3 regions of the Saccharothrix ecbatanensis genome follow, and region 3 is predicted to be linked to each of the others. Evidence: riboswitches for the same ligand, from Rfam matches in the RefSeq annotation. Region 3 holds a riboswitch; each other region holds the start of a gene.
The links. A riboswitch is a leader RNA that binds a small molecule or an ion and turns the genes downstream of it on or off. The one in region 3 is predicted to bind S-adenosylmethionine.

Region 1: it holds a riboswitch for S-adenosylmethionine, as region 3 does, so the genes downstream of both, F4560_RS24125 (aminotransferase class V-fold PLP-dependent enzyme) here and F4560_RS36220 (methionine ABC transporter ATP-binding protein) in region 3, are expected to answer to the same signal.
Region 2: it holds a riboswitch for S-adenosylmethionine, as region 3 does, so the genes downstream of both, thrC (threonine synthase) here and F4560_RS36220 (methionine ABC transporter ATP-binding protein) in region 3, are expected to answer to the same signal.

Annotation. Positions count from the first base shown of each region.
Region 1 covers NZ_JACHMO010000001.1:5,731,458-5,739,219, reverse strand. The annotation lists gene F4560_RS24140 (TetR/AcrR family transcriptional regulator) at 1-165, shown strand, start outside; gene F4560_RS24135 (DUF167 domain-containing protein) at 167-439, shown strand; gene F4560_RS24130 (potassium/proton antiporter) at 561-2,033, shown strand; SAM riboswitch class IV at 2,099-2,212, shown strand; gene F4560_RS24125 (aminotransferase class V-fold PLP-dependent enzyme) at 2,253-3,572, shown strand; gene lspA (signal peptidase II) at 3,596-4,177, shown strand; gene F4560_RS24115 (RluA family pseudouridine synthase) at 4,251-5,183, shown strand; gene F4560_RS24110 (multidrug effflux MFS transporter) at 5,307-6,521, shown strand; gene F4560_RS24105 (AsnC family protein) at 6,667-7,560, opposite strand; gene dnaE (DNA polymerase III subunit alpha) at 7,732-7,762, shown strand, end outside.
Region 2 covers NZ_JACHMO010000001.1:8,947,509-8,955,270, forward strand. The annotation lists gene F4560_RS39810 (ComEA family DNA-binding protein) at 1-65, shown strand, start outside; gene F4560_RS39815 (hypothetical protein) at 131-436, opposite strand; partial or broken gene F4560_RS39820 (DNA internalization-related competence protein ComEC/Rec2) at 472-2,763, shown strand; gene thrC (threonine synthase) at 3,352-4,614, opposite strand; SAM riboswitch class I at 4,626-4,753, opposite strand; gene holA (DNA polymerase III subunit delta) at 4,849-5,829, shown strand; gene rpsT (30S ribosomal protein S20) at 6,031-6,291, opposite strand; gene F4560_RS39840 (glycoside hydrolase family 3 N-terminal domain-containing protein) at 6,519-7,762, opposite strand, start outside.
Region 3 covers NZ_JACHMO010000001.1:8,191,749-8,199,510, reverse strand. The annotation lists gene F4560_RS36245 (ABC-F family ATP-binding cassette domain-containing protein) at 1-652, opposite strand, end outside; gene F4560_RS45120 (PASTA domain-containing protein) at 771-1,193, shown strand; gene F4560_RS36235 (4-(cytidine 5'-diphospho)-2-C-methyl-D-erythritol kinase) at 1,195-2,160, opposite strand; gene F4560_RS36230 (MetQ/NlpA family ABC transporter substrate-binding protein) at 2,473-3,279, opposite strand; gene F4560_RS36225 (methionine ABC transporter permease) at 3,329-4,012, opposite strand; gene F4560_RS36220 (methionine ABC transporter ATP-binding protein) at 4,009-5,019, opposite strand; SAM riboswitch class I at 5,222-5,314, opposite strand; gene rsmA (16S rRNA (adenine(1518)-N(6)/adenine(1519)-N(6))-dimethyltransferase RsmA) at 5,401-6,264, opposite strand; gene F4560_RS36210 (resuscitation-promoting factor) at 6,290-7,720, opposite strand.

The DNA of each region.
Region 1 (7,762 bases), 2.5 Mb from region 3:
TTCGGCGAACTCGGCTTCACCGCCGAGCAGGCGCACCAGCGGGCCGTCCTGGCGTACTCGGTCTACCTCGGGCAGGCCCAGCTGCTGTCGTCCGCGCCGGACCTGGTCAAGGCGCGGCGCGCGTTGCTGGAGGAGACGCTGGCTGTCATGACGCACCGTGCCTGACGTGTTCAGGTTCACCATTCGGGTGAAGCCGGGTGCGAAGCGGGAGGCCGTCGGCGGCCGGTGGGGTGACGACGCGCTCGTCGTCGCGGTCGCCGCGCCCGCCGTGGAAGGCAAGGCGAACGAGGCCGTGCGGAAGGCGCTGGCCAGGGCGTTCGGCGTGCGGAAGCAGGACGTCGACGTCATCGCGGGCGAACGCGGCCGGGACAAGGTCATCCAGGTCGACCCCGCGCCCGCCGGAGCCGCGGACGTGTTGGCCCGCCTGCTCGACGGCTAGCCGTGATCATCGGCCGGTGACACTCCGTGCGTTCCGAATTCGTCCATCTCGGTGTCACCAGGGAGAATGACCCGACGGTCGATGACAGCGGGGAACGACGCGTGGAGGTCGAGTGGGCGGTGTGACGGGCTTCCTCGGCATCGCCGCCGCGGTTCTCCTGCTTTCGGTCATCGCGGTCAGGGTGTCGATCCGGCTCGGGTTGCCGTCCCTCCTGCTCTACCTGGGCATCGGCGTGCTGCTCGGCGAGGCCGTGGTCGGCATCGAGTTCGAGGACGCCGACCTGACCCGGTCACTGGGCACGGCCGCGCTCGTGCTGATCCTCACCGAGGGCGGTATCACCAGCCGGTGGAGCGAGGTGCGGCCCGCGCTGGGCCTGGGCATCGCGCTGTCCACGGTGTCCGTCGGCGTGAGCATCGCGGTGACGGGGTTCGCGCTGCACTTCCTGCTGGACATGGACTGGCGCACCGCGTTGCTGTGGGGCGCCGTGCTGTCGTCCACCGACGCCGCGGCCGTGTTCAGCGTGCTGCGCGGGGTGGGCGTGGGCAAGCGGCTCATCGGCCCGCTGGAGCTGGAGTCCGGCATCAACGACGCGCCGGTGTACATCGCCGTCGTGCTGCTGGCCGCACCCGAGCCGATCACGTGGACCGCGCCGCTGCTGATGGCCTACGAGCTGATCGCCGGCGCGGTGATCGGCATCGCGCTCGGCTGGCTGGGCGGCATCGGACTGCGCCGCGCCGCACTGCCCGCCACCGGCCTGTACCCGCTGGCCACGGTCGCCGTGTGCCTGCTCGCCTACACCGTGGGCGACCTCGCGCACGCGTCCGGCTTCCTCGCCGTCTACATCGCCGCCCTGGTGCTCGGCAACGCCCGGCTGCCGCACCGGGCGGACACCCTGTCGTTCGCCGAAGGGCTGGGCTGGATCGCGCAGATCGGCCTGTTCGTGCTGCTCGGCCTGTACGCGTCGCCTGGCCGGCTGCTCGACGCGCTGGTCCCGGCGCTGGTCGCGGGGGCCGTGCTGGTGCTGCTGGCCCGGCCGCTGTCGGTGCTGTGCGCCGCGCTGCCGTTCCGGGTGCCCTGGCGGGAACAGGTGTTCATCTCGTGGTCCGGGCTGCGCGGCGCCGTGCCGATCGTGTTCGCCCTGATCCCGCTGATCCAGGGCGTGCCGGGCGCGCAACAGCTGGTCGACGCGGTGTTCGTGCTGGTCGTGGTGCTGACCCTGGTGCAGGGGACGACCCTGCCGTGGCTCGCCAAGTGGCTGAAGCTGGTCAAGTCCGGTGAGGCGCAGGAAGTGCAGGTCGACTCGTCGGCGCTGGACGAGCTGGGCGCGGAACTCCTCCAGGTCCGCATCCAGCGCGGCTCCAAGCTGCACGGCGTCTACCTGTCCGAACTGCGGCTGCCGCCGGGGTCGTCGGTGAGCCTCGTCGTCCGCGACAAGGACGGCTTCACACCGCAGCCGACGACCCGGTTGCAGGAGCACGACCAGCTGCTGGTCGTGTGCACGGAGGCCATGCGCACGGCGACCGAGCAGCGCATCAGGGCCGTGGACCGGGCCGGCCGGTTCGCCCGCTGGAAGGGCGATGTAGGTCTGCCGTGACCGGGTCTCCCAGGATGTGAACGCCCTCGACGTGAGCGGGCGCACTGGGTTACCTTCGACGTGAAGGTCATGAGTGCCAGCGACAAGCCCGGGCTTGCTGGCCGGCAACCCTCCTCCGCGGTGGGGTGCCCCCGGTGAGGACCTGGCCTGGCGCGCAGGGCGCCCGGCAAGCGCGGGCTCCCTCTCCGGCGGGGTCCCGGACCCCGGAGGCGTCACGTCATGACCGTCGCTGTTCCCCGAATCTCTGTTGCCGCGCTGCCGCGCGTCGTCGGTTCCACGCTGCGAGTGCCGTTGGTGACCGGTGAGCGCGTCGAGTACGCGAACCTCGACCACGCGGCCAGCGCGCCCTGTCTGGAGCAGGTCCGCGACGCGGTGGACGAGCTGCTGCCCTGGTACGCCAGCGTGCACCGGGGCGCGGGCTTCGCGTCCCAGGTCAGCACCAAGGTCTACGAGCAGGCCCGCACGTCCGTCCGCCGGTTCCTCGGCGCCCGTGACACCGACGCCGTCGTGTTCACCCGCAACACCACCGACGCGCTGAACCTGCTGGCCAGGAGCGTGCCGAAGCACACCGCCGTGATCCTGTTCGACACCGAGCACCACGCCGCGCTGCTGCCGTGGCGCGGTCCGAACGTCCGCCGCCTGCGTACCCCAGCCTCGCCCGCTACGGCGGTGTTGGACCTGGACCGGGCGTTGCGCGAGGCGCCGGTCGGCCCGCGCCTGGTCGTGGTGACCGGCGCCTCGAACGTCACCGGTGAGGTGTGGCCGGTGGCGGAATTGGCGCGGGTGGCCCGTCGGCACGGCGCCCGGATCGCCCTGGACGCCGCCCAGCTCGCGCCGCACCGCCCGGTTGACGTGCGCGCGCTCGACGTCGACTACACGGTGTTGTCCGGGCACAAGATCTACGCGCCGTTCGGTTCGGGTGTCCTGGTCGGCCGGTCCGACTGGTTGCAGGCCGCCGAGCCGTACCTGGTGGGCGGCGGGGCGACTTCCCGCGTCACGGACCACGGCGACCGGCTGGGCGTGGCCTGGTCCGCGGTGCCCGAGCGGCACGAGGCCGGCACGCCGAACGTGGTGGGCGTGCACGCCCTGGCCGTGGCCTGTGACGTGCTGGGTCGGAGCTGGGAGCAGACCGTCGAGCACGAGCGCGCGCTCCTGGCCAGGCTCCGCGCGGGCCTCGCGACCGTTCCCGGCGTGCACGAGCTGGCTCTTTTCGGCGCCGAGCACGACCGGGTGGGTGTGGTGAGCTTCACCGCCGGCGGTCAGGACGTCGGCTACCTCGCCGCGGCGCTGTCCGCCGAACACGGCATCGGCGTGCGTGACGGCGCGTTCTGCGCTCACATCGCCGTGCACCGTCTTGCGCACGGCGAGCGCGCGCTGCGGGCGTCCATCGGCCTGGGCACGACCGAAGAGCACGTGGACCGTTTCGTGGCCGCGCTGCGCACGCTCGTCACCGAGGGCTCGCGGTGGGAGTACGAACTCCGCGACGGCCGCTGGGCCCCGTTGAACGACGAGCGCGCGCTCCCGCCGTTCCTGCGCTGACCAGCATGCTGGACAATGGCCCGGTGAGCACCGATCCCAACACCGAGCCGGACACGCCGGAACAGCCGGACACACCGCTGCCCAAGCGACGGGTCCTCCTGCTGGCCGTCATCGCACCGCTCGTGTTGGCCGTCGACCTGGTCACCAAGATCCTCGCGGTGGAGCACCTGGAGGGGCGTGAGCCGGTCGAGCTGTTCGGCGGCCTCCTCTACCTGCCGCTGATCCGCAACACCGGCGCCGCGTTCGGCCTGGCCGAGGGCTGGACGGTGATCCTCGCGCTGATCGCGTTCGGCGTGGTCGGGTTCATCCTGTGGATCGCGCGCCGGCTGCGGTCGGTCGGCTGGGCCATCGGCCTCGGCCTGGTCCTCGGCGGCGCGATGGGCAACCTCGTGGACCGCGTCTTCCGAGGTCCCGGCCCGTTGCGCGGCGGCGTGGTCGACTTCATCTCGGTGCTCGACCCGTGGGGGAACTTCTTCCCGGTGTTCAACGTGGCGGACTCCGCCATCTGCGTGGGCGGCGGCGTGATCGTGCTGATGGCGCTGCTCCAACGTGACTACGACGGTACGCGCGTGGAGAAGCCCGCGGCCAAGAAGGCGGGCGCATGAGCGAGCTTGCGAGCGAATCATCCAACACAGTGCGCGCCGCTCTTGCCGCACCGAGCGCCAGCGAGGTGCGGGCATGAGCGGCTATAGGACCCTTCCCGTTCCGGACGGTCTGGACGGGATGAGGGTCGACGCCGGTCTGGCCAAGCTCCTCGGCCTGTCCCGCACGGTGGTGGTCGGGCTGACCGAGTCCGGCGACGTGCTGCTGGACGGACAGCCAGCGGGCAAGTCGGACCGGCTGATCGCGGGCTCGGTGCTGGAGGTCACCCTCCCCGAGCCCGAGCGGCCGATCCAGGTGCAGGTCATGCCGGTGGAAGGCCTGGAGATCCTGCACCAGGACGACGACATCATCGTGGTGGACAAGCCGGTCGGCGTAGCCGTGCACCCCAGCCCCGGCTGGACCGGCCCGACCGTGGTGGGCGGACTGGCCGCGGCCGGCATCCGGATCGCCACGTCCGGAGCGGCCGAACGCCAGGGCGTCGTGCACCGGTTGGACGTCGGCACGACCGGCGTCATGGTGGTGGCGAAGAGCGAGCACGCCTACTCGGCGTTGAAGCACGCGTTCAAGGAACGCACCGTCGACAAGCTCTACCACGCGCTCGTGCAGGGCCACCCGGACCCGATCAAGGGCACCATCGACGCCCCTATCGACCGGCACCCGAAGCACGACTACAAGTTCGCCGTGATGGCCAACGGCAAGCCCAGCATCACGCACTACGAGGTGGTGGAGGCCTTCCGGGCCGCGTCACTGCTCGACGTGCACCTGGAAACCGGCCGCACGCACCAGATCCGGGTGCACTTCTCGGCGCTGCGGCACCCGTGCGTCGGCGACCTGACCTACGGCGCCGATCCGTCGCTGGCCAAGCGGCTCGGCGTGACCCGGCAGTGGCTGCACGCCCGGACGCTCGGCTTCCACCACCCGGCCGACGGGCAGTGGGTTTCGTACACCAGCGAGTACCCGGCCGACCTCGCCGCCGCGCTGGAACTGTTGCGGGCAGAGGGTTACTGACGTTTTTCGGGGGTCGCGCGGACGAAAGTCTTGCGCCCGGCGGGTGATGTCGGACATATCGCTTTCCTCAGGTCGTTTGTCTTGCGAAGCTTTTGACAAATGAGTCCTGGGGGGAGTGCCGGAATGGACAACAGGACCCGACTGGTCGTGCTGCTGGGGTCCCTGTGCCTGCTGGGGCCGTTGTCGATCGACATGTACCTGCCGGGGTTCCCGGCGATCGCGGCGGAGTTCGGCGCGGCCGAGTCGCAGATCCAGCTGTCGCTGACGACGTTCATCCTCGGTCTGTCGGCGGGGCAGCTCGTGGTGGGACCGCTGTCCGACTCGTGGGGCAGGCGTCGGCCGCTGTTGGTCGGGATCGGCAGCTACGTCGTGATCTCGCTCATCTGCGCGGTCGCGCCCAACGCCTTCGCGTTCGCCGGTCTGCGCCTGCTCCAGGGGCTGGGCGTGGCGGCCGGGTTCGTGATCGCGATGGCGGTCGCGCGGGACCGGTTCGAGGGTGTCGCGATGGCGCGGTTCATGTCGCTGATGATGCTGGTCAACAGCCTGGGGCCGGTGTTGGCGCCGGTGCTCGGCGGCCAGCTGCTGAGGTTCACGTCGTGGCGCGGGACGTTCGTGGTGCTCGGTGTGCTCGGGTTGCTGCTGCTGATCGCCCTGGCCGTGGGGCTGCCGGAGACGTTGCCGCAGAGCAAGCGGCGTCCGGCGAACCTGCTGCTCACGTTGAAGGTGTTCGGTGGACTGCTCGCCGACCGCAAGTTCCTCGGCTACGCGCTGGCGTCGGCGTTGGCCCTTGGTGCGCTGCTGGCGTACGTCGCCGGCGGGTCGTTCACGTTGCAGAACGTGTACGGGCTCACGCCGCAGCAGTTCAGCCTGGTGTTCGCGCTGAACTCGGTGGCGGTGCTGCTGGCCGGCCTGCTCAACACCGCGCTGACCGGCCGCGTCATGCCGCGTCCACTGCTCAAGATCGGCATGGCGGGCTGTGCGACCGGCGGGGTGGGTCTGCTCATCGGCGGTCTGGTGGGTGGCGGCCTGGTGACGTTCCTGCCGCCGTTGTTCCTGCTGACGATGAGCGTCGGCCTGCTCATGCCGAACGCCTCGACGCTGGCGATGTCCCGGCACCCGGAGGCGGCGGGCAGCGCGTCGGCCGTCCTGGGTGTGACGACGTTCCTGGTCGGTGGCCTGATGGCGCCGCTGGTCGGTGCGGGCGGGTCGGCGAGCGTGCTGCCGATGGTGACCGTGATGGCGTCCGCGACCGTGCTGGCCGTGATCCTGTTCGCCACGCTGACCAGGGGCGACGTGGGCATCACCCGTGACACCGACCCCACCCCGATCCCCGCCTGACCCCGTGAGTCCTACGTTCGGAACGCGTGAGTCCTACGTTCCGGACCCCCGAGTTCAACGCTCAGGACGCCGCCCACCGTCCTGAGCGTTGAATTCAGGCGTTCTGAACGTAGGACTCACGGGTCCTGAACGTAGGACTCACGGGTTAGTCGTCGGTGGTCCAGACCAGGGTGTTGAGGTCGGTCTCGGGGCGGGAGCTCCAGCGGACCGAGAAGATCACCGTGTCCTCGGGCAGGATGTAGACGGTGTGGCCGCCGGCGGTCTCGCCGGGCTGGATGCCGATCTTGTGCGGCGGCCGGGAGGACAGCGACACGGGCGCCTTGGCGACCGTCTCACCCTTGTTGGTCATCAACATCAGGTACATGTCGGGCAGCGAGTTGAACGGCACCTGGCCGACGTTCGCCAACTCCGTGTGCACGACCACGGCCCGTTCACCGGCCGCCAGCTTGTAACCGGCCGCCGTGAACAGGAAGTCCGCCGGGTCGACCACCTCGACCAGTTGGATGGTCAACCGGGCGCCCTCCAGGCCCTCGGTCTCCAACGTGGTGCCGATCTTGCCGGTGCGGGACCGCGGCGCGGGCGCCTGGTCACCGCGTGCCCAACCGGACGTGCCGGGCACGCCCCACGTGCTCATCGGCTCCGACACGGGCACCGGTCCGGACCCGCCGTGCTGCGCCGGGAACGGCGCGCTGGGCGGCCCCTGCGGAACGGGATGACCCGGGTACGAGCCGGACGGCGTGCCGTGCACCGTGCCGGGCGTGGGCGGGTACGGGCCGCTCGGCGTGCCGCGGACGGCCTGGCCGCCGGGCCCCGAGTAGCTGCCCCACGCCACGCTGTTCGCCAACGCCTTGCGGATGCCGTTCGGGTCGCACTCCACGCCGACCAGCAGCGGCAGCCCACTGCCGGACAACGTGATCAGCCGGGCGGCGGCCTCCCGCGGGTCCATGCCCAGTCGCGCGGCCACCTCGTGCACGGCGGCACGGCCCATCTCGGCGATCATGGCCAGGAGACGGGCGTCGACGGGATCCGGCGCTACCACACTGAGAACGCTACCCGGCTGGATGGATCTCCGTCTCATCGACCCGCCCGCCCAGTTCCACGTGACCGGGGAGTGTCGTGGTGATGCGAGCCCGACGTCGTTATAGGGTCGAGCGCGTCTTGCCCGAGCGCTTTGAGTCCCGGGCCCGCTGCGATCTTCAGGGGGGTTTGGGTGTCCGACTCGTTTGTGCACCTCCACGTGC
Region 2 (7,762 bases), 760 kb from region 3:
TCGGTGAGATCGAGGGGATCGGCGACGCGAAGCTCGCCAGGCTGCGCGACCTGGTCCGCCTCTGACCCCGTCCCCTCCAGCGCCCCGACACACCATTCGGAGAACCATCATGCGTCCCACCCATGGCTGCTCACGGCAACCGCAGTGCCCGCGAGCATCGTCCACTCGGAACAGCGGCATCCCGCCGATCCCTTGCCCCCGAACCGAAATCCCCGACCACATCCTGGCCGCCGCGCCCGCACCGACGACCGGACCTCGCCGCACTCCCGGTGCCCGCCGAGCCGGTGATCCATTCCAGGACCAGCGCACCGAACTCCCAGACCAGCGCACTGGACGTGACCACGCACGTGACCGCCGCCGCCTTCGACACCTCCTCCACCGCGTCCGCCGCCTCTTCCTCGTCCGCCACGTGGTCCGGGCTGCGGGGCGTCTGCACCTCCTGAGCCTGCCCAGGTTCCGGTGGGTGGGGTCATGAGCCCTCGCGCGCACCTCGTCCCGGCCGCACTGGCGGTGTGGGCTACGGCGCTCGCGGGCCTGCTCTGGACGTGGTGGGCGGCGCTCGCGGTCGGCCTGACCGCCGCGGTTCTCGGTGGCCTGGCACTGCGCTCCTGGCGTCCGGCCGCTGTAGCGGTGGCCGTCGCGAGTCCCGTGGCGGCATTGTGGATCGGTGCCCAGGTCCACGGGGCGGCGCACCACCCGCTCCGAGCCGCTGCGGAGCGCGGCACCACCGCCACTGTCCACTTCGAACTGGACGATCGGCCGCGTGGCTTGCGTACCAGTGGTTTCGGCTCACGTGCGAGCGGGGTCGACCTCGTGGTGGTTCGTGCGACGGTCGAGGGTGGTGGTCGGATCGCGGTGCTCGCACCGGCGGCCCGGTGGCGGGATTTGCTGCCAGGCCAACGGGTCACCGCCCGCGGCACGCTCGCGCCGCCACAGGGTGGTGAGCTGACGGTCGCGGTGCTGCGGGTCCGCGGACCGCCGCGGGACGTGACGGAAGCGCCGGTGTGGCAACGGATCGCCGAGGACCTGCGTGCCGGGTTGCGGGGCGCGAGCACCGCGCTCGACCCCGAACCGGCCGGGCTGCTGCCCGCGCTCGTGGTCGGCGACACCTCGAAGCTCTCGCCGAGGGTGGTGGAGGAGTTCCGCACGGCGGGTCTCGCTCACGTGCTCGTCGTCAGCGGGGCGAACCTTGCCATCCTCTGCGGCGCGGTGCTGTTGCTGCTGAGGTTGTTCCGGGTCGGGCCGCGAGGGTGCGCGGTGGCTGCGATGGCCGCGTTGGTCGGGTTCGTGGTGTTGGCCGGGCCGGAGCCGAGTGTGCTGCGTGCCGCCGTGATGGGTGCGGTGGCGTTGCTGGCGCTGGTGTTGGGTCGGGAGCGGTCGGCGTTGCCTGCGCTCGCGGCGGCGGTGGTGGTCCTGGTCCTGTACGACCCGGAGCTGGCCACCCAGCCGGGGTTCGGGCTGTCGGTGGTGGCGACGGCTGCGTTGGTGCTGCTCGCGCCGAGGTGGGCCGCCGCCATGAAGGACCGCGGTGTCCCGGTGGGGTTCGCGGAGGCGTTGGCGGTGCCCTTGGCCGCGAACCTGGCGACCGCGCCACTGGTCGCCGGGATCTCCGGCCAGGTGAGCCTGGTGGCGGTGCTGGCGAACCTGCTGGTCGCGCCGGTGGTGGCGCCGGCGACGGTGCTCGGCGTGCTGGCCGCGGTGCTGGCTCAGGTGTACGAGCCGGCGGCACGGCTGGCCGTCGAGGTGGCCGGTCCGGCGGCGAGCTGGCTGATCACCGTCGGGCGGCACGCGTCGGCGGTGCCCGGTGCGGCGGTCGGGTGGCCGAGCGGGTGGGCCGGTGGGGCGTTGCTGGCCGGGGTGCTGGTGCTCGGCTACGCGGTCACCAGGCTGCGTCGGATCCGGACGGTGGTTGTGGCGGTCGCGGTCGGCGCGGTGGTGGTGGTCGTGCCGGTGAGCGTGATCTCGCCGGGTTGGCCGGCGTCCGGCTGGTCGGTGGTGGCGTGCGACGTCGGACAGGGCGACGCGGTGGTCCTCGCCACCGCCGAGCGCGACCGGGCGGTGCTGGTCGATACAGGGCCGGACCCGGTGCCGGTGCTGTCCTGCCTGCGGCGGCTCGGGGTGCGGCGCATCCCGTTGGTGGTGCTCAGCCACCTGCACGCCGATCACGTCGGCGGGTTGGCGGCGGTGTTGGCGGATCGAGGAGTGGGTGCGGTGGCGGTCGGGCCGTCGCGGCAGCCGGAGTGGGCTTGGGAGGAGGTGCGGGAACGGGCGCGGACGGCGGGGGTCCGCGTGGTCGAGCTGGACGCCGGGCAGCGGTTGAGCTGGCCGGGCCTGGACCTCGACGTGCTGGGTCCGCGCACGGATCCGGCGGACGGGACGAAGACGAACACGGCGGTCAACGACGCGTCGCTGGTCCTGCGGGCCTCCACCGCGGCCGGGCGGGTGCTGTTGACCGGGGACATCGAGTTGGCCGGGCAGGCGGACCTGCTCGGCGGGCACGTCGACTTGCGAGCCGACGTGTTGAAGGTGCCGCATCACGGATCGAGGTACTCGTCACCGGCGTTCCTCACCGCGGTCCGGCCGCGGATCGCCTTGGTGAGCGTCGGCGCGGGCAACCGCTACGGCCACCCCAGCGGGGTGCTGGTCGACGCGTTGACGAGGCACGGCGCGCTGGTGTTGCGCACAGATCGCGACGGCGACACCGCCGTCCTGGCCGGCCCGCACGGGCCACGGGTCGCCCGCAGGGGTGGCGACCCATCCGATCACGGACAAGGGGAGAACGATGAGGAACAACGACGTCTGGATCCGACTGCACTCGGGCTGGGTGCGGCAGGGCGGCAACCGGGCGGTGGCCTGGGCGCTGTGGCAGCCCGGCTACACCGCCGAACCGTGGCCACGAGACGAACTGCGGCCGGCCTTCACGTATTACGTGTGCGAGGACCTGCGTGGTGGCGACCGGGGCATCGTGGCCCGGGCCACCGTCACCGGCGTCATCCGGATGGCACAGGTGCCCGCCGCCGACACCGCCTACCGGCTGATCTCCGACGCCCTGTTCGACGCCGACCTCGCCATACCGCCGGAGGAATGGCACGCCGAGCGCTACAACCAGGAGAAGGCGAAACGCCCGTGGCCCCAGATGCTGACCGCTTGGCGGGTCGTCACCGAACAAGTCGGACCGCACGTCCTGCCGGAGCTGGCCGCGTTCCCTCGAACCGGCTGGCTGCGCTCCTCCAGGATCGCGCTGTGACCGCGGATCGCCCTGTGACCGCGGCACCGCCGGACTTACCGGGGCCGGGTCGATGACCAGGCCCCGGTCTGCCGAGCGCAGTGCCGGCCGCGTTGCTGCCGGGCTCAGTCCTGGAGTGCCTTCAGCACGGCCTCCGCCGACGGCGGGACGTTGGCCCTCGGGCCGACCCGGTCGCCGAGGGCGTCCAGCGTCTTGAGGCCGTCACCGGTGATCAGCAGGACGGTCTCGCCGTCCGGGTCGAGTTGGCCGGTCTCGATGAGCTTCTTCGCGGTCGCCACGGTGACGCCGCCGGCGGTCTCCGCGAAGATGCCCTCGGTCTTGGCCAGCAGGCGGATGCCCTCGACGACCTCTTCGTCGGTGACGTCCTCGATCGCGCCGTTGGTGCGGCGGACGGCGTCCAGCACGTAGGGGCCGTCGGCCGGCGCGCCGATCGCCAGCGACCGGGCGATGGTGTCCGGGCGGACCGGGGTGACCACGTCGAGGCCGGACTTGAAAGCGGCCGAGACGGGGGAGCAGCCGGTCGCCTGGGCGCCGAACACCCGGTACGGGGTCTCCTCGACCAGGCCGAGGCTGCCGAACTCGCGGAACGCCTTGTCGACCTTGGTCAGCTGGGAGCCGGACGCGATGGGCACCACGATCTGGTCGGGCAGCCGCCAGCCGAGCTGTTCGGCGACCTCGTAGCCCAGCGTCTTGGAGCCCTCGGCGTAGTAGGGCCGGACGTTGACGTTGACGAACGCCCAGTCCTCGTGCTCGGCGGCCAGTTCCTGGGCCAGCCGGTTCACGTCGTCGTAGTTGCCGTCGACGGTGATCAGGTCGCCGCCGTAGACGGCCGTCATCAGGATCTTCGCCCGCTCCAGAGAGGAGGGCACCAGGACCACCGACTGCCAGCCGGCACGGGCCGCCGCGGCGGCGACGGCGTTGGCCAGGTTGCCGGTGGACGGGCAGGCCAGCACCTTGAAGCCGAGTTCGCGGGCGGCGGCGAGGGCTACGCCGACGACGCGGTCCTTGAACGAGTGGGTCGGGTTGCCGGTGTCGTCCTTCACCCACACCTTGCGCACACCGAGGGCCTTGGCGAGGCGGTCGGCCTCGACCAGGCGGGTGCCGCCGGGGTCGGTGTTGGGGTGTGACCGCACGTCGGACGGCACGGGCAGCAGGCCGCGGTACCGCCAGATCGAGCGGGGGCCGGCTTCGATGTCCTCACGACGGACCCGGCCGAAGTCGTAGGCCACTTCCAGCGGCCCGAAACACTCCATACAGGCGTACTCGGGGGCGAGCGGCGTCTCGTGCCCGCATTCACGGCACGACAGTGCCCGAGCCGGACCGAGGTCGAAGGAGGTGGTGGCCGAAGGCACACTCACAGCAGTCATCGCGAGGTATCTCCTCATCTTTCCCGCGTCGCGGGTCGGAATTGGCACCGTGATTGCCGGCGCGCGCTGTGAAGCGCACGCTGAACAACGGGTTGCCGGGGCTTCTTCGGGCCGATCCCTCTGCCCCTCTGGATGAGCGGTATTCAGTTGTGGCTTCAAACTACGGCACGATCCCGACCCTCAGCCAGACACGTCCACCATCCGGACGCCCGTGGCGCGTGGGAGGATCGCGCCGTGAGTTCGCCCGCTGACACGCCCGACGCTGTGCACCTGATCGTCGGCGAGGAGGAGTTGCTGGTCGAGCGCGCTGTGCGCGGCGCGTTGGACGCCGCACGCGAAGCCGACTCGCAGGCCGACCTGACCCGCGTCCGCGTGACCGATCTCACCGTGCCTGAGCTGGCCGAACTGGTGAGCCCGTCACTGTTCGCCGAAGGCCGGGTGATCGCGCTGGAGGCGGCGCAGGAAATCGGCAAGGAGATCGCCGACGCGGTGGTCGCCTACGCCAAGGCGCCGGCGGACGGCGTGACGGTGGTCGTCATCCACACCGGCGGCGGGCGCAGCAAGGTGGCCAAGGACCTGCCCGCGGCGCTGCGCAAGGCCGGTGCCAGGGTGACCGAGTGCCCCAAGATCACCAAGGCCGCGGACCGCGAGGCGTTCGTGCGCCACGAGATCCGGTCGGCGGGTGGCAAGGCCGATCCGGAGGCCGTGGCGGTGCTGATCGAGGCGGTCGGGTCGGACCTGCGCGAGCTGGCGGCGGCGTCGTCGCAGCTCGTCGCCGACACCGGCGGCAAGGTCGACGCCGAGGCGGTCCGCCGCTACCACCGCGGCCGGGCCGAGGTGACGGGGTTCGCGGTCGCGGAGAAGGCCGTGATGGGTGACCGGGCCGGTGCGCTGGAGGCACTGCGGTGGGCGATGCAGCTCGGCGTGCCGCACGTGCTGGTCGCCGACGCGCTGGCCGACGCGGTGCGCACGGTCGCGCGGGTGTCCGCGGTGGGCCGGGGTGACCCGTTCAAGCTGGCGGGCGAGCTCGGCATGCCGCCGTGGAAGGTGAAGAAGGCCCAGGGCCAGTCGCGTGGCTGGGACGACCCGGGGCTCGCGGCGGCGATGACGGTCGTCGCCGATCTGAACGCCGATGTGAAGGGTGTCGCGGCCGATTCCGGCTATGCCCTGGAGCGCGCGGTGTTGAAGATCGTCGCCGCGCACGGCAAGCGCTAGCAAGGACGCACGCTGGGTGCTGGTAACCGCGCAGGGGAAGCGCTAGCAACGGCGCGCGCTGGGCGCGGGCTACGGCGCACGCTAGGCGCTGGCCACGGTGCACGCGAGGTGCCGCAACAACGTCGGCAACAACACAGACAACGCAGAAGCGCCGCCCACCACGTGCGGGGGAGCGGCGCTTCTGGGTGAAGAAGAACCAGATCAGATCTGGTTGGCGCGACGGGCGAGCGCCGACTTCTTGTTGGCGGCCTGGTTGGCGTGGATGACGCCCTTGGAGACGGCCTTGTCGAGCTTGCGGGAAGCCTCCTGCACCAGCGCGGTGGCCTTCTCCTTGTCACCGGCCTCGGCGGCCTCACGGAACTTGCGGATCGCGGTCTTGAGCGACGACTTGACGGCCTTGTTGCGCAGGCGCGCCTTCTCGTTGGTCTTGATCCGCTTCAGCTGGGACTTGATGTTCGCCACGCGAAAGCCACCTTTTCCTCGGTCTCGGAGTCGTACCGCGCTTGTCACCGGCTCCGCCCCACGAAGGGGCGGTTTTCCTCCACAGCGGAATGCCGCGCGGGTACGGCCGAGAAGGATATCAGGGCAGCTCACCGCACGGTGAACCGAGCCCTCTCACCGCACCGTGAACCGACACTGTGAACAGAGACCGGAGCCGAGCCGAGCCTCACCGCACCGTGGGCCGGGCCTCACCGCACCGTGAACCGGGCCTTTCCGTCGCCGACCACGACCTCGTACGCGCCCTTGGCCACCTCGGGCTTCCCACCGCCGTCCATGTCACCGGCGGTTACCGCGAGGCGCTTCACGTCGAACGTCACGTCGACCGTCCGCTCCTCACCGGCCTTCAGCTCGACCCGGGTGAACGCGACCAGGCGCTGCTGCGGCGTCAGGACCTTGCTCACCGGCTGGTGCACGTACACCGGCACGACGAGCGTCCCGTCCCGCGAACCGGTGTTGGCCACCTTCACCGACACCTTCACCTTGTCGTCCCGGCCCACCTCCGCAGACTTCAAGGTCGGCGTCGACGTGGTGAACGTCGTGTACGAGAGGCCGTGTCCGAACGCGAATGCCGGGTCGTACCCCGAGCCCGGAGCCGCGTTCGCGCCCCGCACCTGGTCGTACGAGAACGGCTGGTCGCCGACCGACTTCGGCCACGACACCGGCAGCTTCCCGCTCGGGTTCACCGCGCCGAACAGCACGTCGGCGATGGCAGCGCCACCCTCGGTCCCCGGCAGCCAGCCCGCGACCAGCGCGGGAGCGTCCGCGACCGTGCCGAGCACCTGCGGACGGCCGGTCAGCAGCACGACCACGACCGGCTTGCCGGTCGCCCGCACCGCGTCCACCAGACCCTGCTGCGCGGCGGTGAGGGCGGGCTCCTCGGTGTCCGCCTCACCCTCGGCGCCGGGGTCCTCGCCCAGCACCACGACCACCGCGTCGGCGTCCCCGGCCTGTGCGACCGCCTCGGCCTGCGTGGGCGCGCTGACCACGTTGGCGGACGGCGCGGCGGCCTTGATGCCCTGCAACACCGTCACGGTCGGCGGCATCGGCGACCACTCGGGCACGCCCTGCCAGCCGACGGTCCAGCCGCCGAGCTGCCTGGCCGCTGAATCCGCCGTGTCACCGGTCACCACGAGCTTGCCCACGCTGGACGACAGGGGCAGCACGCCGCCCTCGTTGCGCAGCAGCACCGCGCTCTCCGCCGCAGCCTGACGAGCCAGCGCGCGGTCGGCGCCGTTCACGATCGCGTCGGCCTTCTCCGGGTCGACGTACGGCTTCTCGAACAGGCCCAGCTCGAACTTGAGCTTCAGGATCCGCCGCACGGCCTGGTCGATCCGCTTCCCGCTGACGGCACCGCTGCGCACGCTCGCGAGCAGCCCGGACGTGAACTCGGCCGCGTTGGACGGCTCCATCGCCATGTCCACACCGGCGTTCA
Region 3 (7,762 bases):
GCTCGGCGCGGGCGAAGATCCAGTCCGCGTAGCCGCCCTCGTACTGCTCGACCTTGCCGTTGACGACTTCCCACGTGCGGCTGCATACAGTATCCAAAAACCACCGGTCGTGTGTCACCACGACGAGCGCCGTGCGCCGGGCCAGCAGGTGCTCGGCCAGCCACCGCACACCCTCGACGTCCAGGTGGTTGGTCGGCTCGTCCAGCACGACCAGGTCCAGGTCCTGCACCAACGCCGCCGCCAGCGCCACCCGCCGCCGCTCGCCACCGGACATCGTGCCCACCGGCGAGTCCAGCCCGAACCCGGTGATGCCGAGACCGTCGAGGATGGACCGCACCCGCGCGTCGGCCGCCCACTCGTGCTCGGCGTCGAACCCGAGCGGGTCGATCACGGCGTTTCGCACGGTCGAGCCCTCGGCCAGTTCGGTGCGCTGCGTGACGACCGCCATCCGCAGCCCACGGTTCTGGCTGACCCGCCCCTCGTCCGGTTCGGCGAGCCCGGCCAGGACCTCCAGCAGCGTCGTCTTGCCGCCGCCGTTGAGGCCCACGACGCCGATGCGGTCGCCTTCGCCGACGCCCAAGGACACGCCGTCGAGTAGGGGACGCACGCCGAACGACTTGGAGACAGCCTCCAAGTTGACCAAGTTGGCCATGTACCAGCACCTTCATCGAGAGACAGGGGTATGCGCAGTACGCCAGCCTAGCTACCGCGCCGGTAACGACGGTCCGCCCCGACTCGACGTACCGCCTGTAACCGAGCCAGGGAGTCCGATGTCACAGCTGAAGTGGGTCGCCGGCGCGTTGACGGCCCTGGTGGTCGCGGGGTGTGGCACCACACCGCCGGCCACCACGACGGTCACCGTGCCCGCCGCCACAACACCGGCAGCCACTGAACCGGCGGCCACTGAACCGGCGGCCACAGCACCGGCAGCTACCGAACCGGCAGCCACGACGCCCGCGCCGGCCGGGAAGACCTGCACCGTCCCGAACGTCGTCGGCATGATCCACCAGACCGCGCAGGACACCATGCAGGCCGCGGGCCTCTACAAGCTCCGTGAACAGGATGCCACCGGTCAGGGGCGAGTGCTGGCCCTGGACCGGAACTGGACCACGACCGCGCAGACCCCGGCCGCCGGGCAGGTCGTCCCCTGCGACACCGAGGTGCTGCTGTCGGCCAAGAAGAACGACGAGTAGGTCACGCGTGCACCTCGGGCGGGATCGGCCGGGGTGCCTCTTCGGTGCCGATGACGCGCGCGCCGTGGACCGGGCCCTGCGCCACGCGCACCGTCCGGCACACACCCGCGCCCGCCAGTTCGGCCGCCACCCGCACCGCCGCGTCGCCGTCGGTGCACAGGAACGCGCAGGTCGGCCCCGATCCGGACACCATGCCGGCCAACGCGCCCGCGTTCACGCCCGCGCGCAACGTGCGGCGCAGGTTGGGCCGCAGCGACACGGCGGCGGCCTGAAGGTCGTTGCCCAGCAGCAGCGCGAGCTGACGCGGGTCGCCGGACGCCAGGCCTTCCAGCACGGCCTCCGCCTCACCGACCCGAGGCGGATCGCCGTCCGCGCGCAGCCGGTCCAGCTCGTCGAACACCTCGGGCGTGGGCAGGCCGCGCCGGTCGAACGCGAGCACCCAGTGGAACGTGTGACGGGACAGCACGGGGACGATCCTGTCGCCCCGGTCGGTGCCCAACGCGGTGCCGCCGTAGATGCCGAACGGGACGTCCGCGCCGATCTTGCCCGCCAGCGTGGCCAGGTCGTCCCGGCTGATCTCCAGCCGCCAGAGGGAGGCCAGCCCGACGAGCGTCGCCGCCGCGTCCGCGCTGCCGCCCGCCATGCCGCCGGCGACCGGGATGGCCTTGCGGATCACGACCCGGACCTTCGGGTCGTCGGGGTCGCGGCCGACGTGCTCGGCCAGCACCCGCACCGCCCGCCAGGCGAGGTTGGACGCGCCGGTGGGCACGGCGTCGGCGCCTTCGCCGTGCACCTCGACCCCGGGGTCGTCGGCGATGGCGACGGTGACCTCGTCGGTCAGCGACAAGGCCTGGAAGATCGTCACGAGGTCGTGGTAGCCGTCCGAGCGAAGATCGCCTACAGCCAGGTGCAGGTTGACCTTGGCCGGGACGCGGACGGTGACCGGGGGTGGGACGACAGCGAGCACGCCATGAAGCGTACGGGCGTTTCCGGGTAGCCCGCTCCTACCGACCCCTGACCTGGTGCTGAACACTATTCTTACCGCTGCCGCCGACCGACCGCCCACAGTTGTCCACAGGTCCACGAGTTGTCCACAGCCCAGTGCCGACCCCGCGCCTCCGCCGACCAAAGCCGGCAAGATCAAAGCAGGGGTCCCCTTGGCGAGGACCCCTGCGAAAGCGATTCCGGCCGATGGCGGCCGAACCGCCGGACCACCAGAGCGCCGGACCGGCGGACCGGACCGGCGGACGTCCGGCCGAACATCGAGCCGGCCGAAGCGTCAGACGGCGAGCACGGAGCCCGAGAACGTCTCCTTGATGTAGTCCTTGACCTCCTGCGACTGGAGCAGTGCGAGCAGGTCCTTCACCCGCTGGTCGTCCTTCAGCTCGACCCGCGTCACCAGCCCGTTCGCGTTCGGGTTGCCCTCGGCACGCTCCAGCGCCAACGCGTCCGACGCGGGCTTGAGGCCGGCGTCGATGGCGTAGTTGCCATTGACCACAGCCGCATCGGTGTCGTCCAGCGACCGGGGCAGCTGCGCCGCCTCCAGCTCCACGAACTCCAGACCACGCGGGTTCTCCGCGATGTCCCGGATCGTCGCCGTCTTCTCCGTGCCCGGCTTCACCTTGATCAGGCCGTTGTCCTGGAGCAGCTTCAGCCCGCGCGCCTCGTTCGTCGCGTCGTTCGCCACGGCCACCCGCGCACCGGACGGCAGGTCGGCCAACGCCTTGTGCTTCTTCGAGTACACGCCGAGCGGCTCGATGTGCACGGGGCCGATCCACTCCAGCGCCGCGCCGCTCTCGGCCTTGAACGTGTCCAGGTACGGCACGGTCTGGAAGTAGTTCCCGTCCAGCGAACCGTCCACCAGCGCGGTGTTCGGCTGCACGTAGTCGGTGAACTCCACGACCTCGACCTTCAAGCCCTTCGACGCGGCCAGGTTGTCCGCCACGTACCGCAGCACCTGCGCGTGCGGAACAGGGCTGACGCCGATCCTCAGGGCCGCGTTCGGGTCCGAGGCGGCGCCGGTGTCGCCACTTCCGCAGCCCACTGCGGTCAGCAGCACGGCGACGAGGGCAGCACGAATACGCATGTCGTTCCTTTTGGGAGAGTCCTACTACGAAAATTCAGACAGAAAGAAATCAGACAGAAGTGGTGCGACGGCGGTCGACGCCGCGCGCGACACGGTTGGTGACGAGCTGGATCGCGGTGGCGATGACGGCCAGCACGACGACCGTGCTCCACAGATAACGGTCGTTGAACCGCTGGTAGCCCATCCGCACGGCGAGGTCGCCGAGACCGCCGCCACCGACCACACCGGCCATCGCCGAGTAGCCGAGCAACGCGATCGCGGTCACGCCGACGGCGTTGACCAGGGCGGGAGCCGACTCGCGGAGCAGCACGCTGCGCACGATCCGCAGCGTGGACGACCCGGTCGTGACGGCGGCCTCCACCACCGACACGTGCACCTCGGACAGCACGTTCTGCACCAGCCTGCCGACGAACGGGATCGCGCCGACCGACAGCGGCACGATCGCCGCCGTGGGCCCGATCGTGCTGCTGAGCAACAGCCTCGTCAACGACGTGAGCACGACCAGCAGCACCAGGAACGGCATGGAACGGCCGAGGTCCACCACGAACCCGAGGACCTTGTGGAGCACCGGCCGCGGCCTCAGCCCACCGGGAGCGGTGAGCTGGAGCCAGATGCCGACGGGTGTGCCGAGCAGAACCGCGATGACGGTCGAGACCACCACCATGTACAACGTCTCGCCGGTAGCCACGAGCAGTTGGTCGAAGACCTCCGACCAGGGTGTCGCAGACCTCACGCAGCTACTCCCTGGGGACCCGACAGGGTCCGCCGCACCGAGCCGCCCGCCTCCGAGATCCACTCCAGCGCCGAGTCCGCGCGCTCGCCCTTCAGCCCGACCCGGAACCGCGCGACCGGGGTCTCCCCCAGCCTGGTCAGGCCGCCGCCCAACAGGTTCAGGTCGACGCCGAACCGGCTGGTCGCCTCGGGCAGCAGCGCGCCGACGGCCGCGAAGCCGACCAGCACGATGTCCGCCACCCGGTCGAACGAACCCTCAAGCGCCGGGTTCTGGTCCACGGCGGGCAGCAGCGACGAGGCCGTGCGGCTCGCGGCGTCCGACACCAGGTCGAGCACCTTGCCGTGCTCCACGACCCGGCCGTTCTCCAGCACCGCGACGTCGTCGCAAATCCGCCGGACCACGCCCATGTCGTGCGTGACCACGAGCACCGTGACGCCCAGCTCGGCCCGCGCGCGGTCCAGCACGGCGAGCACCGAGCCGGTGGTGTCGGGGTCGAGCGCGGACGTCGGCTCGTCGGCCAACAGCACGGATGGCGACGCGGCGAGCGCGCGGGCGACCGCGATCCGCTGGCGCTGGCCACCGGACAGCTGGTCGGGGTACGAGCCCGCCTTGTCGGTCAGGCCGACCAGGTCGAGGAGTTCGGCGACGCGGTTGCGGCGCTGCGGCCCGGCGACGCCCGCGGCCTCAAGCGGCAGCGCGACGTTGCCCGCGGCGGTGCGCTGGCGGAGCAGGGAATCCCCTTGCGGCACAACGCCGATCTGCCGGCGGGCGGCACGCAGCGCGATGCCGTCGAGCGAGACGAGGTCGGTGCCGTCGACGCGGATCGAGCCGCTGTCCGGGCGCTCCAGCAGCCCGACGCACCGGGCGAGCGTGGACTTGCCCGAACCGCTGGGGCCGACGACGCCGAGGACGGTGCCCGCGGCGACGTCCAGGTTCACGCCGTCCAGCGCGCGAACCTGCCCGGTACTCCCGGGGAAGGTCTTGGTGAGGTTCTCGACAGTGATCACGTTTCGCTCCACGACTGCATGCGGCCGGGCACGCTCAGGGCGTGCCGGACCGGCGGCTCAGCTCAGAAGGGTGTCCCGCGGAAGGACGCAGGGAGATTCGAAAGCGCCTAGGGCTAGGAGGAGCTGCGACAGGCCGAAGACGTGCGGCGGCCGTGGTCGACTACCCGCCGGCGGGTGAGCATTCGCATCCTGGGCACGTGATCCTCCATCGATCCTGGCGGAAGCACCTGCCCCCGTGGAGGGGTGGTTGCTGCGGCGTCGTAGAGCCAGGTCTCTCAGCCGCTCGGGATGGCAACACGAGTAGACCTGACGAGACCCGATCGACGCAAGCCTGAAACGGGATCGTCCGGCAAATCACACTTTCGGCCGAAAGATCATCGTCTATCGAGCGGCAGCGGCCTCGGCTATCCGGATGAAGTCCCTGACGTCCAGTTGTTCGCCGCGCACCGCCGGATCGACGCCCGCCTCGACGAGCAAGCGCTGCGCCTCGGCCGCCGAACCGGCCCAACCGGACAACGCGCCCCGGAGCATCTTGCGCCGCTGCGCGAAAGCCGCGTCCACCAACGAGAACAGCTGTTTCTGATCCACAGTGGACAGCGGTGGGTGACGTTCGAACGCGACCAGCGCGGAGTCCACGTTGGGAACCGGCCAGAACACCGAGCGCGGCACCGGACCGGCCCGCCGCGCGTCCGCGTACCAGGCGAGTTTGACGCTGGGCACGCCGTAGACCTTGCTGCCCGGTCCGGCGGCCATCCGGTCGGCGACCTCGGACTGCACCATCACCAGCCCGGTGCGCAACGACGGCAGCTCGGCCAGCAGGTGCAGCACCACGGGCACCGCGATGTTGTAGGGCAGGTTCGCGACGAGGGCGGTCGGCTCCACGGGCATGTCGGACGGTGTGACGCGCATCGCATCGGCGTGCACCACGCTCAACCGGTCGGCGAGCCCAGGCGCGCGCTCCGCCACCGTCACCGGCAGGCGGTCCGCCAGCACCCCGTCGATCTCCACGGCCACCAGCGCGCGGCACGACGGCAGCAACGCCAACGTCAGCGAACCCAGGCCGGGGCCGACCTCCAGCACCACGTCGTCGGCGCGCAGCCCGGCCGCGGACACGATGCGCCGCACCGTGTTGGGGTCGTGCACGAAGTTCTGGCCGAGCTTCTTGGTGGGGCGGATGTCCAGCTCGGCCGCCAGCCGACGGACATCGGCCGGGCCGAGGAGCGAACTCCCCGACCCGGCCGACATCGAATCCTCAGTCACAAACGCATTCTTACGGCAAGCCGAGCTTTTGCTGGCAGTGGGGCCAGGCGGAGTAGCCGCCGCGGGCGTCGCGGAGCTTGGTCGCGATCGCGATCTGCTGCTCACGCGAGGCCTGGTGCGGGTACGCGGCGTACTGGCTGCCGCCGTAGGCGTCCCACGTGCCCTTGTTGAACTGGAGGCCGCCGTAGTAGCCGTTGCCGGTGTTGATGGCCCAGTTGCCGGTGGCCTCGCAGTTGGCCAGCCGGTCCCACACCTCGCCGTCGGGCGGCAGCTTGGTGCCGACCTTGACCTTCTTGGCGACCGGCTCCTTGGTGACCTTCGCGCCCAGCTTCTCGCGGCCGATCTCGGCGCCGTTCTTCACCGTGACGCGGTAGGTGACGATCTGCTCACCGGGCACACCCGGCTCCAGGACCTCTTTCTGGCCCTTCATCATCGTGTCGTCTTTGATCTCCTCGACGGGCGGCTGGATGGCCTCCGTCGCGTTGATCACCGACACGCCGGTGCGGGTGATGTGCACCTCGGCGCCGTTCGTGACCTTGAGGTCCAGCGCCGTTTCGAGCTTGTCGTCCGGCCCGAGCGACAGGTTCTCGGCCTTCATCAGCTCGTCCACGGTCACCGCCGTGGTCTGCAGCTGCCGGGGCGCGTTGCCGCCGTCGTAGACCGTGACGGTCTTGAGGCTCTTGACCTCCAGCGCGATGCCCTGGAGCGGCACGTCCATGCCGCGGTCGTGGGAGACCCACGCGCCTTCGTCGGGCACCTGGAGCTGGTCCAGCGCCTCGTCCACGGTGACCGAGCGGACCCAGCCCTCGCGCTGCTCGCCGTCGACCGTCATCTTCACCAGCCGGCCGCGGTCCAGCGAGATCTTCCCGCCGTCGCTGACCTTCGTCTGGGGTGACGGGCTGAGCACGTCGTGATCGCCGATCGTGATGCCCTCGTCGGCGAGGATCTCACCCACGGTGGACTCGTAGGTCCGGACGGTCTTGGCTTCGCCGTCGACGTCGACCGTGACGGACTTGTCCATCGCGATCGCGGTGGCGCCACCGCCGGAGACGGTCACCAGCACGGTGAGGACCGCGGCCTTCAGGAAGCGGCGCTTCCACTTCCCCGCGGCCTCGACCAGCGCGGCGGGCGGGGCGCTCGGCAGCTCTGCCGCCAAGCCGCTCGCGACCCGGTCCTGGGAGACCTCGTCGGGGATGATGATCGGGGGGAGGAGCGTGGTCTCGGCGTTGATCAGCCGGATCAGCTCGTCGACGTCGACGTTCGCGCCGGCCAGCAGTTCGTCCGCGTCCGGGCCGAGCACGTCGAGCACGTCGTCCGGCGTGATGGCGAACACCGCGGTGTCCCACTCGGACGGCGGTCCGGGTCTGTCCAGGACGTCGACGCCTGTCGGCGCCACCTGCACGGGCGTAAACCAGTCGGTGTCCTCGTTGAACGAGTTCACGGGGTGCCATACCTCCTGAAGGCGCGAAGTCCGGCTACGCGC